One region of the Nonomuraea sp. NPDC049607 genome, then DNA from elsewhere that is predicted to be linked to it. Evidence: riboswitches for the same ligand, from Rfam matches in the RefSeq annotation. Region 1 holds a riboswitch; the other holds the start of a gene.
What was found. A riboswitch is a leader RNA that binds a small molecule or an ion and turns the genes downstream of it on or off. The one in region 1 is predicted to bind cyclic di-AMP.

Region 1 (6,922 bases):
CCGGCCGGCTCCCGGGTCGCGTGCAGCTTGGCCGACTCGGCCTGCCGGTCGTCGGCCAGCAGGCCGTGTTCGTCCTCGACCAGGCGGGCTACGGCGCGGGTGACGGCGTTCCCGCCGCCGCGCACGGTTCCGGCGGCGACCACGGCCCCGCAGGAGAGCACGGCGACCCTGGCGGCGTCGCGGCCGATGTCGACGACCATGTGCCCGGTGCCGTCGCGCACCTGCAGGCCCGCGCCGAGCGCCGCGGCGATCGCATGCTTGACCAGCAGGATGCCGCGGGCCTCCGCCTCGAACCCGGCGTCGCGCAGCGCCACCCGCTCGATCGGCGTGAACTCGTCGGGCACGGCCATGACCAGACGCGGCCGGGGGAAGGGGTGCCGGTGCACCTTGCGCAGGAAGTGCCTGATCATGCGCCGGGCGAGCTCGCCGTCCTGGGGCAGGCCATCGCTGATCGGCCAGTACGTCTCGCCGTCCGTGACGTCAACGCCGTCCGCGGCCTCGGCGCCGTAGCCGAGGACCTTGCCCGTCTCCCTGTCGCGCATGACGGCCGAGGGCTCGTCGAGCACGATGCCCTTGCCCTTGGCATAGATCCTCGTGCTGGCCGCGCCGAGGTCGATCGCCAGGTCACGACCCAGGAGGCTCATCGCCGTACTGGGAGGTAGACCATCATGCCTGGGTGTATATCCGGGGCTGCTCCAACGCAACACCAGGAACCGAAGAGTTCCGTTTTACCCTTCGCGCCGCAGGGCGGCCAGGGTCTCGTCGGCCCAGGCGACGCCGGAGCGGACCTGGCGGAGGCCGAGGGTGAGCGCGTAGTTGCCGAGCCTGCTGCCCTCAGGGACGCAGTCGAGCACGGCGAGGCGGGCCACGAAGTGGGCCTTGATGCGCTCGACCACGGCGATGGCCTGCTCGGTGTTCAGCAGGGGCAGCAGGAACGCCTGGAGGGCGGTCTCGCTGCGCACGGTCGCCGACGGGTCGTGGCCGATCAGCCAGTCGGTGAGCAGCGCGCGGCCTTCGGGGGTGATGGCGTAGATCTTGCGGCCCCGCGCGCCCTCGTGCTCGACCGTCACCAGGCCGTCGGCGGCCATCTTGACCAGCTCGGGATAGATCTGCGTGTGCCCGGCCTGCCAGACGTGGTTGAGCGAGTGCTCGAACTTCTTGGCCAGGTCGTAGCCGCTGGCCGGGCCGACGCCGGAGAGCAGCCCGAGGAGGGCGATCCGCAGGGACATGCCCGCCAGCATAGCAAAGGCTTGACATGTCAGCTCTTACCTATCAGTCTCTACCTGTGACTAGTGACATGAAGGCCAAGGGCAACGGATTGGTGCTGCTGGCGGTGCTCGGCGGGATGTTCCTGGCGATGCTCGACCAGACGATCGTCGGCACCGCGCTGCCCCGCATCACCGGCGAGCTGGGCGGCACGCGGCTGTACACGTGGGTGGTCACGGCCTACCTGCTCACCTCCACCGTCACCGTGCCGCTGTACGGCCGGCTGTCCGACCAGCACGGCAGGAAGCCGCTGCTGCTCGTCGGGATGTCGGTGTTCGTCGTCGGATCGGCGCTGTGCGGCCTGGCGCAGGACATGACCCAGCTCATCGTGTTCCGGGCCGTGCAGGGGCTGGGCGCGGGCGCGCTGCTGCCGCTCTCGCTGGCCCTGGTGATGGAGATGTTCCCGCCCGGCCGGAACGGCGCCCGGGTGCAGGGTGCGCTCGGCGGTGTGATGGCGTTGACGTACCTGGCCGGGCCGTTCCTGGGCGGGCTGTTCACCGACCACGCGAGCTGGCGGTGGGCCTTCTACGTGAACGTGCCGCTCGGGATAGCGCTGATCGCGATCGTGGCGCTGCGGCTGCCGTTCCGTCCGGGCACCGGCGGCGGGGGCCGACCGGACTACCTGGGCATCGCGGTGTTCAGCGTGGCCATCAGCGCGCTGCTGCTCGGCCTCACCGAGAAGGGCCTGGACGGCAACTCCTGGACGTCCCTGCCCGTGGCCGGGCCGATCCTGCTGGCCCTGGTCCTGCTGGCCGTGTTCGTGCTGGTCGAGCTGCGGGCGTCGAGCCCGATCATGCCGATGCACCTGTTCCGGGACCGCACGTACACGCTGGTCAACGCGACCTCGTTCTTCACGGCCTTCTGCATGTACGCCGGTGTGGTGTTCCTGCCGCGCTACTTCCAGCAGGCGCTGAACGTCAGCGCCACCGAGTCCGGGCTGAGGATCTACCCGATGACGCTGGCCATGGTGGCGGGCAGCGCGCTCATGGGGACGCTGATGTCCAGGACGCGCACGTACAAGCCGTGGCTGGTGGGGGCGCCGTTCCTGCTGGTGGCCGGCAGCCTGCTCTGCCTGAACCTGACCCTGCGCACCGACGGCCTGCTGCTGGCCGGGTGGATGGTGCTCATCGGGCTCGGCATGGGGCCGATGTTGTCGGGGTTGACCGTGGCCGTGCAGCAGGCCGTCGCGCCGCAGTACATCGGCACCGCCTCGGCCAACCTCACCTTCTTCCGGCAGATCGGCGGCTCGGTGGCGCTGGCGCTGGCCGGCACCGCGTACACGTCGGTCATCACCACGGACGCGCCCGTGCACGGGCTCGCGGCCGCGCACGCCTCGGCGGCGGCCGTGGTGATCCCGTCGCTGGGCGTGGCGGGCGCGGTGATCGCCCTGGTCGCGCTGGTCATGATGCCCGGCAGGCGGCTGGAGCAGACGCCGGCGCCGGAGAGCAGAGTGGAGGCCGGTTTCGCGTCGTAAGCGGCGTCATGCGAAGCTGTGGATGTCCCCAATACCAGGAGGTCCTCATGGCGGAAACACCGGAGCCGGAAGTCAGCGAGACTCCCGAGGACGAGATGAAGCGCAAGTTCCGGGAGGCGTTGGAACGCAAGCGCGGGCAGCAGGCCGACTCGGCCGCGGGTGGCAGGGGCGTGGACCCGTCGAAGATCCACGGGGCGCACGGCCCGGCCTCGAGTAAAAGATCCTTCAGGCGCAAGAGCGGCGGCTGAAAGGTCGAATTTAGCTGGGGGTACGGCATGCCGTGCCCCCTTTCTCTTTACCTCGACAGGTAGATCTTTACCCGGTTCATGACGATTCGTTTGTATTTGTCCGAATCTCTGGGTACCGTCTTAACCAATTACCAGCTGGTGGCGTAGTCCCTACCAGGAGAGGGGCGACAGCTGGCGCCGAATCCCGACTTGTCGGGAACCGGGGACCCATCTCATTGGGGTGAATCCGGCCCTGTGCCGGTAGGGCATCTCCACGCCCGAACCCGTCAGCTAACCCGGTAGGCGAGATGGAGAGGACTTCACGCATGTACCACCTCGTCGTACCCCCGGACAGTGTAGTGACGACCGCCTGCTGAGCGGTCTCTTCCCTGACTTCCCCCACGCGCCGCGTAACCACCCTTTCGGCGCTCTGCCCGGTTACGCACCGTAGTCACGCGCGTTCCCCCTGTCCCCTCGCGAAGGACTTCACTGCTTCATGTCTCGATTTGGCCTGCGCTCTCTCGCCCTGTTGTCCGTGTCCGCCATGGGCGCGCTGACGATCTCCGCCACCGGCGCCCACGCCGACACCGGCGACGACCAGAAGATCCTGCTCAAGGGATCCACCAAGGCTTCGTACTTCTGGGACGACTCCTCCGGCCGCGCCGGCGACACCGGTCTTCCCGCCAGCGGCAAGCCCATGCAGAAGGGCCTGGCCGCCAGTCCCAGCTGGCCCCTCATGACCGAGGGTTACGTGACCTACAACGGCAAGAAGATGCCGTTCTTCGTGGGCGACCGCGGCCCGGGCGAGCCCTCCAACCGCGGCGTCATGCTCGACCTCGACGCCAAGACCTTCGCCGAGCTGACCGGCGGCACCTTCAACTCCGACACCCTCGGCGTGGACGGCAACGGCGGCCAGGGCCACATCAAGATCGACTACGTCATCACCAAGTGGGGCGACGGCAAGGGCAAGAAGAACTACCCCGTGGCCTTCTCCAGCGGCGCCTGGAGCAGGTACGACGCCAACCCGGCCGAGCCCCCCAAGGTCCTGGCCGAGGCGCCCGCCGACGACGCGGCAACCTCCGCCGGCGGTCAGGGCAACGTCGGGAAGACCGTCGCGATGGGCGGCACCGTCATGGCCGGCGTGCTGGTCCTGGCCGGTGGCGGCGTGGTGCTCGGCGGCGAGCGCCTGCGCAAGCTCCTCAACGACTGACCCGCGGACATTCCGGCCTTTACGCCGGACGACCAGAATGACATTCTGGTCGCTGTGATCCAGCGCGCAGCCGCCAACGGCATCGAGATCGCCTACGAGAGCTTCGGCTCACCCGCGGGCAGGCCCCTGCTGCTCATCATGGGACTCGGCGCCCAGCTCATCCACTGGGACGACGAGTTCTGCGAACTCCTGGCCGAGCGGGGGCACCACGTCGTCAGGTTCGACAACCGCGACGCGGGCCTGTCCACGCACCTCCACGACGAGGGCGTTCCCCCATGGGGAGCGCCCTCGCCGTACGTGCTGGACGACCTGGCCGACGACAGCGCCGGGCTCATGGACGTCCTGGGCCTGCCCGCCGCGCACGTCGTCGGCGCCTCGATGGGCGGGATGGTCGCCCAGGCGCTGGCCATCCGGCATCCCGCGCGCGTGCTGAGCCTGACCTCGATCATGTCCACGCCCAGCCCCCAGGCGGCCCCGCCGACCGAGGCGGCCGCCGCGGTGCTGTTCGCCAAGCCCGCGGCCGATCGCGAGTCGGTCGTCGCCGGTGCCCTGGCGACCTGGTCCGTCATCGGGTCGCCCGGCTACGAGCTGGACCGCGAACGCGTCGGCAGGCTGGCCGGGCTGGCCTTCGACCGCTGCCACGACCCGGCCGGCACGGCCCGCCAGCTGGCCGCCATCATGGCCTCCGGCGACCGTACGGCGGCGCTGGGCGGGCTGAGGGCGCCCGCGCTGGTCATCCACGGCGAGGACGACCAGCTCGTGCCGATCGCCGGCGGCCGGGCCACCGCCGCCGCCATCCCGGGCGCCCGCCTGGTCACCTACCCCGGCATGGGCCACGACCTGCCCCGCCCCCTCTGGCCCGAGATCATCGCCGAGATCAGCGCCCACACCGGCTCCGCGGCCGCCGTACGCCCGGAGGTCGCCACGGAGCCGTGAACGGGCCGGTCAGAGCTCCAGCTTCTCCTCGATGACCTTGAGCATGTGCCGGGCCAGGGCCAGGTTGGCCCGGTTGCGGTCGAGGGCGAGGTAGAGGAACAGGCCCTTGCCGCTGCGGCCGGTGAGCGGGCGGATGATGTGGTACTGCGCGGTCAGCGTGATGAGGATGTCCTCGATGCCGTCCTTGAGGCCCAGCGAGTCCATCGTGCGCAGTTTGGCCTTGATGACCTCGGTGTTGCCCGCCGCCGCGACCTGGAGGTCCAGCTCCTTCGAGCCGCCGAGCGTGCCGAGCGCCATGCCGCTGCCGTGGTCGACGATCGCCGCTCCGATCGTGCCGTCGATGCTCATCATTTCCTTGAGGGAGACGTCCATGCCTGCCATGCTTTCCTCCGCTTCGGTGGGATGGTCAGTGCTTGCGTGCCACGGCGGCCACGGAGGCCGCCGTCTTCCTGCCCTCCAGCCGCAGGAGCCCGACGTTGGCGCCGGGTCCCGCCAGGACCGTGAGGACGATCGTGGGGCCCGCGGCGTAGAGGGCCACGAACCCGGCGGTGCCGGACACGAGGGTCTCCTCGAACGTCCCGCGGCCCGCCATGGTCAGCATCCGGCTGCTCATCGCGAGCAGCGCCGCCGACAGCGCCGCCACCTGTTCGCCGGTGTCGCCGGCGAGGTCGCCGGCGATCCGCAGGCCGTCCACGGTGCAGGCGACGCTGCCGGTGACGTCCGGGGTGCGTCCGCGCAGGAGCTCCATCTCCGCCAGGACCTCTTGCCGTAGCTCCACGGGTGGCCTCCTCCTGCGTCGTGAGGGGAACCTCACGGCATCTCCTCCAGCGCCTTCTTCAGCCGCAGCAGCAGCGTCAGATCGGTCGGGTCGCCCGTCGGCACCGGCCCGGCGGCCGTCCCCGTCCGCCCGTCGCCGGCGGGGACGGCCACCGGGCTCGGCACCCGCTTGGGCAGTGCCTCCCCGTGGTCGGGGTGGTGTCGGGGCTGCGCGGGCCGTACCGGGTCCGGCGGGACGAGCAGGCCGGCGGCGGCCAGCTTCCTGACGGCCAGCAGCACCGAGTAGCCCGACCGGCCGAGCTGCCGGGCCAGCTCCAGCGGGGTGGCCTTCTGGTCGGCCCGTACGACGACCTCCCACTGCACCTGGCTGAGCGTCACCCCGTGCCCGGGAAGGCGCGGGATCGGCCGTACGGGCTGGGTGTCCACGTCGGCGGAGGGCCAGATGCCGGCGAGCTGCTCGCGGCGGCGGGCGGATTCGCGCACCAGCTCCGGGACGTCGAAGAACCACTGCCCGCCCAGCCAGTGCTCCTCCCCGGGCCGGAACTTCGGCCGCACGCCGGTCACCGGCAGCAGGAAGAAGGCGGCGTCCTGGACCACGCCGAGCACGGCGTACTGGAGCTCGGCCAAGGTGACCGGGCCCTCCTGGAGCAGCCGGGCGCGGCCGCCGTCGGCCTGGAGGGCGCGCAGGGCCGACTCCGACATCCGCCCCCTGGCCGCGAACAGCCGCTCGACGCCCGGCGCCTGGGCGCACTCCATGTACGTCACGCGCCCTCCCGACAGGTAGATCGTGCCGTTCCTGCCCAGGCGGAGGGCGCCCGTCGCGCGTTCGCGGGCGAGTCCGGACAGGAGCGAGTCGAGCGCGGCCATGGCTCAGGTGGTCAGCAGGTCGGAGATGGCCCGCAGGCGGTAACGGGCCAGGGCCAGGTTCGAGCGCTCCAGGTCGAGGCGGACGTAGATGACCAGCGGCCCCTCGAAGACCGTCTCCAGCAGCCGGAGCAGGTGGTGCCCCCGGTCGGTGGTGACGAGCATGTC
Region 2 (6,922 bases), 200 kb from region 1:
TCCGCCCATTTCCCCGCTCACCGATCGCGCAGACCCTACCAACGCCAGAACCACTCTCCGGACGGCCGCCCGGCGCGGCTCCCTCATTGGTACCTGATGACGGTGAGAGAACGCTGTGAGGAGAGAATGACCTTCATGAAGGCGAACCTCCTCGACCCCGCGGTGGGCCGGTACATCCTCGACCACTCCACCCCGCCCGACTCCCTGCTGGAGGAGCTGGCACGGGAGACGGCCGAGGCGACGGGCGACCGCGCCGGCATGCAGATCTCCGCCGACCAGGGCCGGTTCCTGACCATGCTCACCCAGCTCGCGGCCCCGGCCGTGGCGGTCGAGGTGGGCACGTTCACCGGCTACTCCTCGATCTGCATCGCGCGGGGGCTGTCCGGCGGGCGGCTGCACTGCTTTGACGTGAGCGAGGAGTGGACCTCGATCGCCCGGCGCTACTGGGAGAAGGCGGGCGTGACCGACCGCGTCTCGCTGACGCTCGGGCCCGCCCTGGAGACGCTGGCCGCCTTCGACGAGCCCGTCGACCTGGCCTTCCTCGACGCCGACAAGGGCAACTACCCCGGCTACTACGAGCTGCTGGTCGAGCGGCTGCGGCCGGGCGGCCTGCTGCTGGCCGACAACACGCTGCGCAGCGGGCACGTGGCCGACCCGGCGCACGCGGAGCCGACGACGGTGCAGATCCGCGAGTTCAACGACCTGGTGATCGAGGACCCGCGGGTGAGCGTGGTCGTGCTGCCGATCGCCGACGGGATCACGATGATCAGGAAGAACCACTAGACCCCCCTTGACCACGGGATCCCGGCGGTGGCCGGCGGCTGAACGCCGGCCTCCCCGGCACGCCCTAGGCGATCTTGTGGATCCAGCCGCGAGTGTCGGGGCGGGCGCCGTACTGGATGCCGACGAGCTCCTCGCGCACCCGCATGGTCACCGGGCCCGGGGTGCCGTCGGCGATGGTCCAGGAGCGGTCGGCGCCCCTGACCGAACCCACGGGGGTCACCACGGCGGCGGTGCCGCACGCGAACACCTCGGTCAGCTCGCCGGCGGCGCAGGCGGACTCCCACTCGTCCACCGAGATCAGCCGCTCCTCGGTCTCCAGGCCGAGCTCGTCGGCCAGCTCCAGGATCGACTCGCGGGTGATGCCGGGCAGCAGGGTGCCGGTGAGCGCCGGGGTGACGAGCTTGTTGCCGAAGACGAAGAACAGGTTCATCCCGCCCATCTCCTCGACGTACTCGTGCTTGTGGGCATCGAGCCAGACGACCTGGTCGCAGCCGTTCTCGACGGCCTGGCGCTGGGCGACGAAGGCGGCGGCATAGTTGCCGCCGCACTTGGCGAAGCCGGTGCCGCCGGGCGCGGCGCGCGTGTACTCGGTCGACAGCCACACCGAGACGGGCTTGATGCCACCGGCGAAGTACGAGGCCGCCGGCGAGGCGATGACCATGTACTTGTAGGTCTTCGACGGGTAGTTGACGCCGAGCCCGGCCTGCGTGGCGAACATGAACGGACGCAGGTAGAGGCTGTGGCCCTCGGTGGTCGGCACCCACTCCTTGTCGGCCGAGACCAGGAGCTCCAGCGACTCCACGAACGCCTCCTCCGGCAGCTCCGGCATGGCCATGCGCTCGGCCGAGCGGTTGAAGCGGGCGGCGTTCGCGTACGGACGGAAGGCCACGATCGAGCCGGAGATCTGCCGGTACGCCTTCAGTCCCTCGAACAGCTCCTGCGCGTAGTGGAAGACCGAGGTCGCGGGGTCGAGCAGGAGCGGCCCGTACGGCAGGAGCGCGGCGTCGTGCCACCCCTGGCCCTCGGTGTAGTCGATCGTGATCATGTGGTCGGTGAAGACCTGCCCGAACCCGGGGTTCGCCAGTACCTGCTCCCGCTCGGCCGCGGTGCGAGCGTGGTCGGAATGCTGCACGTCGAAGCTGAGCTTCTGAGCGATGGTCATGACGACGGTCCTTACTCTCTGCGAATCTACGATCCTGAAAGCTACTGCCCACGAGCAGTATTCGTACTTCCTATTGTCTTGCCATTTGGGATGGCAAGAGGCAGTTGGGATGGGTTCAACCCTCTGAACGCCAAAAAGCGCCTGGCAGTCCTCGTCGGGACCGCCAGGCGCGTACGGGGCTAGACGGTCCTAGCCGGATACTCGCGCGGAGATGTCGTCGCCGATCTCGCTGGTCGAACGGCCGGCGCGGCCGGTGACGCGCTCGGCGATGTCGGCGGCCACGGCCTGCTCGACCTTGGCGGCCTCGGCGTGCAGGCCGAGGTGGTCGAGGAGCATGCCCACGGACAGGATGGTGGCGGTCGGGTCGGCCTTGCCCTGACCGGCGATGTCGGGCGCGCTGCCGTGCACCGGCTCGAACATGCTCGGCGAGGTGCGCTCGGGGTTGATGTTGCCGCTGGCCGCCAGGCCGATGCCGCCGGCGATCGCGGCGCCGAGGTCGGTGATGATGTCGCCGAACAGGTTGTCGGTGACGATCACGTCGAAGCGCTCGGGCTGGGTGACGAAGAACATCGAGGCCGCGTCGATGTGGCTGTAGTCGGTGGTGACGTCGGGGAACTCCTCGGCCACGCGGTTGACCGTGCGCTGCCACAGGTCGCCGGCGAAGGTGAGCACGTTCGTCTTGTGGACGAGCGTGAGCTTCTTGCGGGGCCGCGACTGCGCCTTCTGGAAGGCGTAACGCACGACGCGCTCGACACCGTGGGCGGTGTTCAGCGACTCCTGGGTGGCGATCTCGTGCGGCGTGCCGCGCCGCATGACGCCGCCGGTGCCGGCGTAGAGGCCCTCGGTGCCCTCGCGGACGACGACCATGTCGATGTGCTCGGCGGTGGCGCCGGCCAGCGCGGTCTCGACGCCGGGGAACAGCTTGACCGGGCGCAGGTTGACGTAGTGGTCGAACTCGAACCTGAGCTTGAGCAGCAGGTCGCGCTCCAGGATGCCCGGCGGCACGCTGGGGTCGCCCACGGCGCCGAGCAGGATCGCGTCGTAGCCGCGCAGCTCTTCGAGCACCGCGTCGGGCAGCGTCTCGCCCGTGCGGTGGTAGCGGGCTGCGCCCAGGTCGTAGTGGGTGGGCTCGATCTTCGTGCCCACGGCCTCCAGGGCCTTGAGCCCTTCGGCTACGACCTCGGCGCCGATGCCATCCCCGGGGATGACGGCCAGGCGGATGTTACGCGACTCCATGGGCGGTACCTTACCGGCTCGTCTCGGCTGACGAACACATCATCTCAATCTCCGGACAATCCGTTTTGGGGGGATTGCGACCTTTTGACCGTTTCGTTAGAGTCCGACGAGCCTAATCCACGCAGCCGCTGCGTGGAGCCGGGGACCCATCTTTCCCCCCGGGGCGAATCGGCACCGCTCTCAAGCACCGCCGTAGGGCTACTTCCAGGCCCGAGCCCGTCAGCTAACCCGGCCGGCCACGTGGAAGGACAGTCCCCTGTCTAGCATCGCCATTCTCCTGGCGGTGGCGGCGGGCGGAGCGGGTCTCGCGCCCGCCGCTCCCGCCGACCCCACCCCCGCCATCACCCTCACCGGCCCCCAGGTGAAACAGGTCCAGGAACGGCACGTGCCGAAACCGGCCTGGAAGGTCGCCCTCGAATACGCCATGGACAAGCGCGGCACCCCGTACGTGTGGGGCGGCGCCAGCGAGCGGGGCTACGACTGCTCGGGCCTCATGCTCAGGGCCTACGAGGACGCCGGCATCGAGCTCCCCAGAGTCGCCGCGGATCAGTACGGCGCCTTCTCCAAGAAAATCGCCTGGAAAGACCTCAAACCAGGCGACCTGGTGTTCTTCAGCGGCCTCGGCCACGTCGGCATGATCTCCAAGCCCGGCTACATGGTCCACTCCCCCCACACCGGCGACGTGGTGAAGGAGGAACGCCTGTCGCAGTGGCGCAGGCAGGCCTTCGTCGGCGCGGTACGCCCCGACCCCCAGGGCGTCAAGCGCTGGGCCGACTACGCCCAGCTCCGCAAGGCCCCGGCCCCCGCGATGCTCACCGCGACCCTGTGACGACGACCTTCCCCGGCGAGTGTCCCTCCTCCTGGTAGCGGACGGCCGCCGGGATCTCGCCGAACGGGAAGGTCCTGTCGATGACCGGGGTGACCTCCCCCTGCTCGATCAGCCCGGTCAGCGTCAGCAGGTTCGCCCTGTTGCTCCCGCAGCGGACCACGTCCGCCCTGACGATCCGCTGCGGGACGAAGGTCGCCGACGCCAGTGCGGCGAACATGTGGCCGGCCGGCTGCACCCAGCGGCCGGCCGGCCCGCCGACCAGCACGTACGTGCCCTTCCTGGTCAGCACGCGACGGCAGTCCGACAGCCGGCGGCCGCCCGCCACGTCGATGAGGAGGTCGAAGCGCCGGCCCGAGGCCGCGAAGTCCTCCTTGGTGTGGTCGACGACGTCGTCCGCGCCGAGCGAGCGGACCAGGTCCGCGTTGCGCCCGCCGCACACGCCGGTGACGTGGGCCCCCATCGACCTGGCGAGCTGCACGGCGAACGTGCCCACACCGCCGGACGCGCCGTTGACCAGCACCTTCTGGCCCGGCTGCACGCGTCCCTCGTCGCGCAGCGCGATCAGCGCGGTGTTGGCCGCCATCGGCACCGCCGCCGCCTGCTCGAACGACAGCCCCCGCGGCTTGGGGGCCACCTCGTCCTGCCGCAGGCAGACGTACTCGCCGAAGCCGCCCCGCAGGGACATCGCGTACACCTCGTCGCCGGGGCGGAACAGCGTGACGTCCTTGCCCGCCGCCTCGACCTCCCCCGCCACGTCGGCCCCGAGGACGGCGATGCTCGGCCGCAGCAGCCCGACCCCGCCGCCCATGACCCGGGCCAGGTACGGCTCTCCCCGCATGAAGTGCCAGTCATAGGGCTGCACGGACGTGGCCCGCACCCGGATCAGCACCTCGTCGTCGCGCGGCACGGGCCGCTCGACCTCGGTCAGGACGAGCTGGTCGGGCGAGCCGAACCTGCGCAGGACGTAGGCCTTCATCGTTTCCTCCCTCGTGGATGTGCCGTCAGTGTGGGCGCGACCTGCGCGGACGCTCAACGGTCGAAAGGCGACGGCTCGATGGCCGAAAGTACGACGGCCCGTCCCGCCGATGGTGCGAACGGGGAGGGGCCGTCCGCGCGATGACCCGGCACGGCCGCGGCCGTCACGCTCTCCCCCATGAGATGGATCGCACCCGCCGGGCTGCTCACGCTCAGCGTCGTCCCCCTGGTCGCCGGCGCCCTCCGGGTGACCGAGCTGGCCTCCGGCGCCGCCGTCACGGCCGACAACGCGCGGTTCTTCGCCATGCCCGTGCCGGTGCTGCTGCACATCCCGGCGTCGCTGGCGTTCTGCGTCCTCGGCACGTTCCAGTTCCAGGCCGGGTTCCGGGCCCGGCGGCCCGGGTGGCACCGGGTGGCGGGGCGGGCGCTGGTGGCGTCCGGGCTGGTCGCGGCGCTGTCAGGGCTGTGGCTGACGCTCTTCTCCGACCTTCCGGCGGGCGACGGCACGCTGCTGGCCGCCTTCCGGCTGCTGTTCGGAACGGCCATGGCCGCCTGCCTCCTGCTCGGCCTGGCCGCGATCCGGCGGCGCGACGTCGCCCGGCATCGGGCCTGGATGACGCGCGGGTACGCGATCGGGCTCGGCGCGGGCACGCAGGCGTTCACCCTGGCGTTCGGGCTGGCCGCCTTCGGGCCACCCGGCGAGCTGGGCCGGGCGCTGCTCGTCGGCGCGGGCTGGGTGATCAACCTGGCGGTGGCCGAGTCGGTCGTCCGCCGGGGTCAGGTGCGTACGCGGTCGGTCTCGTAGGCCCACATGGCGATCTCGACGCGGTTGCGCACGCCGAGCTTGGTCATCAGGCTCGCGACGTGGCTCTTGACCGTGCTGAGCGAGATGTGCAGCTCGGCGGCGATCTCGCTGTTGGTCCGGCCGCGGGCCACCGCGCGCAGGATCTCCTCCTCGCGGCCGGTCAGCGCCTCGACCGGCTGCGCGGGCGCCTCGGTACGCCCGGCCCCGGCGAAGGCGGCCAGCAGGCGCGCGGTCACGCTCGGGGCGATGAGCGCCTCGCCGCCGGCCGCCGCGGTCACCGCCTGGGCGAGCAGCGCTGGGCCGGCGTCCTTGAGCAGGAAGCCCCTGGCTCCGGCGCGGAGGGCGGCGTAGACGTACTCGTCGAGGTCGAAGGTGGTGATCACGACCACCGCCATGGGGTCGGCGACGTCGGGCCCGGCCAGCTGCCGGGTGGCCGCGATGCCGTCGAGGCCGGGCATGCGGATGTCGAACAGGCACACGTCGGGACGCAGGCGGCGGGCCAGCTCGACGGCCCGCCTGCCGTCGCCGGCCTCGCCGACGACCTCGATGCCGGGCTGGGCGTCGAGGATCATCCTGAGCCCGGTGCGGGCGATCTCCTGGTCGTCGGCGACGAGCACCCGGATGGCCCCGGCCTCCCGCTGCTCGGTCACGCGGCCTCCCGTCGGTCGGTCATGCGGCTTCCCCTGCTCGGTCATGCGGCTGCCGCTGGTCGGTCATGCGGCTTCCCTGGGCAGGACGGCGGTGACCGTCCAGCCCCGGTTGGGGTTGGGGCCCGCCTCGCAGGTGCCGCCGAGCAGGGCGGCGCGTTCGATCATGCCGATGAGACCGTAACCGGGGGCGGCGACGCCACCGGCGCGGTCGCCGTCGTCGCTCACGGTCAGGCGGACGGCGGCGTCGTCGGCGGTGACGCGGATGGTGATGTGGGTGGCGTGGCGGGCGTGCCGCCGGGCGTTGGTGATCGACTCCTGGGCGATGCGGTAGAGCGCGGCGCCCGCCGACGGCGGCAGGTCGCCGAGCCCGTCCGCGACCTCCACCTCGACGGCCGGGCCGACCCGCGGGCGGCCGGCGAGCTGCCGCAGGTCGTCGAGGTGGCGGCCCGGGGCCAGCTCCGCCGGCTCGTTCCTGCGCAGCA

Region 2: another riboswitch for cyclic di-AMP. It lies ahead of AB0J97_RS06180 (C40 family peptidase); the one in region 1 lies ahead of AB0J97_RS05170 (hypothetical protein).

What each region holds. Positions count from the first base shown of each region.
Region 1 is NZ_JBFAOV010000002.1:199,344-206,265, reverse strand. Features, by position in the region: gene AB0J97_RS05190 (rod shape-determining protein) at 1-644, opposite strand, end outside; gene AB0J97_RS05185 (PadR family transcriptional regulator) at 729-1,229, opposite strand; gene AB0J97_RS05180 (MDR family MFS transporter) at 1,286-2,740, shown strand; gene AB0J97_RS05175 (DUF5302 domain-containing protein) at 2,788-2,988, shown strand; cyclic di-AMP (ydaO/yuaA leader) riboswitch at 3,154-3,288, shown strand; partial or broken gene AB0J97_RS05170 (hypothetical protein) at 3,512-3,940, shown strand; gene AB0J97_RS05165 (alpha/beta hydrolase) at 4,232-5,113, shown strand; gene AB0J97_RS05160 (hypothetical protein) at 5,123-5,494, opposite strand; gene AB0J97_RS05155 (roadblock/LC7 domain-containing protein) at 5,520-5,891, opposite strand; gene AB0J97_RS05150 (hypothetical protein) at 5,924-6,757, opposite strand; gene AB0J97_RS05145 (roadblock/LC7 domain-containing protein) at 6,761-6,922, opposite strand, start outside.
Region 2 is NZ_JBFAOV010000002.1:396,549-403,470, forward strand. Features, by position in the region: gene AB0J97_RS06160 (thioredoxin domain-containing protein) at 1-1, opposite strand, end outside; gene AB0J97_RS06165 (O-methyltransferase) at 136-783, shown strand; gene AB0J97_RS06170 (branched-chain amino acid aminotransferase) at 848-1,945, opposite strand; gene AB0J97_RS06175 (3-isopropylmalate dehydrogenase) at 2,135-3,181, opposite strand; cyclic di-AMP (ydaO/yuaA leader) riboswitch at 3,281-3,434, shown strand; gene AB0J97_RS06180 (C40 family peptidase) at 3,465-4,010, shown strand; gene AB0J97_RS06185 (NAD(P)-dependent alcohol dehydrogenase) at 3,994-4,986, opposite strand; gene AB0J97_RS06190 (DUF2306 domain-containing protein) at 5,164-5,790, shown strand; gene AB0J97_RS06195 (response regulator transcription factor) at 5,763-6,440, opposite strand; gene AB0J97_RS06200 (sensor histidine kinase) at 6,504-6,922, opposite strand, start outside.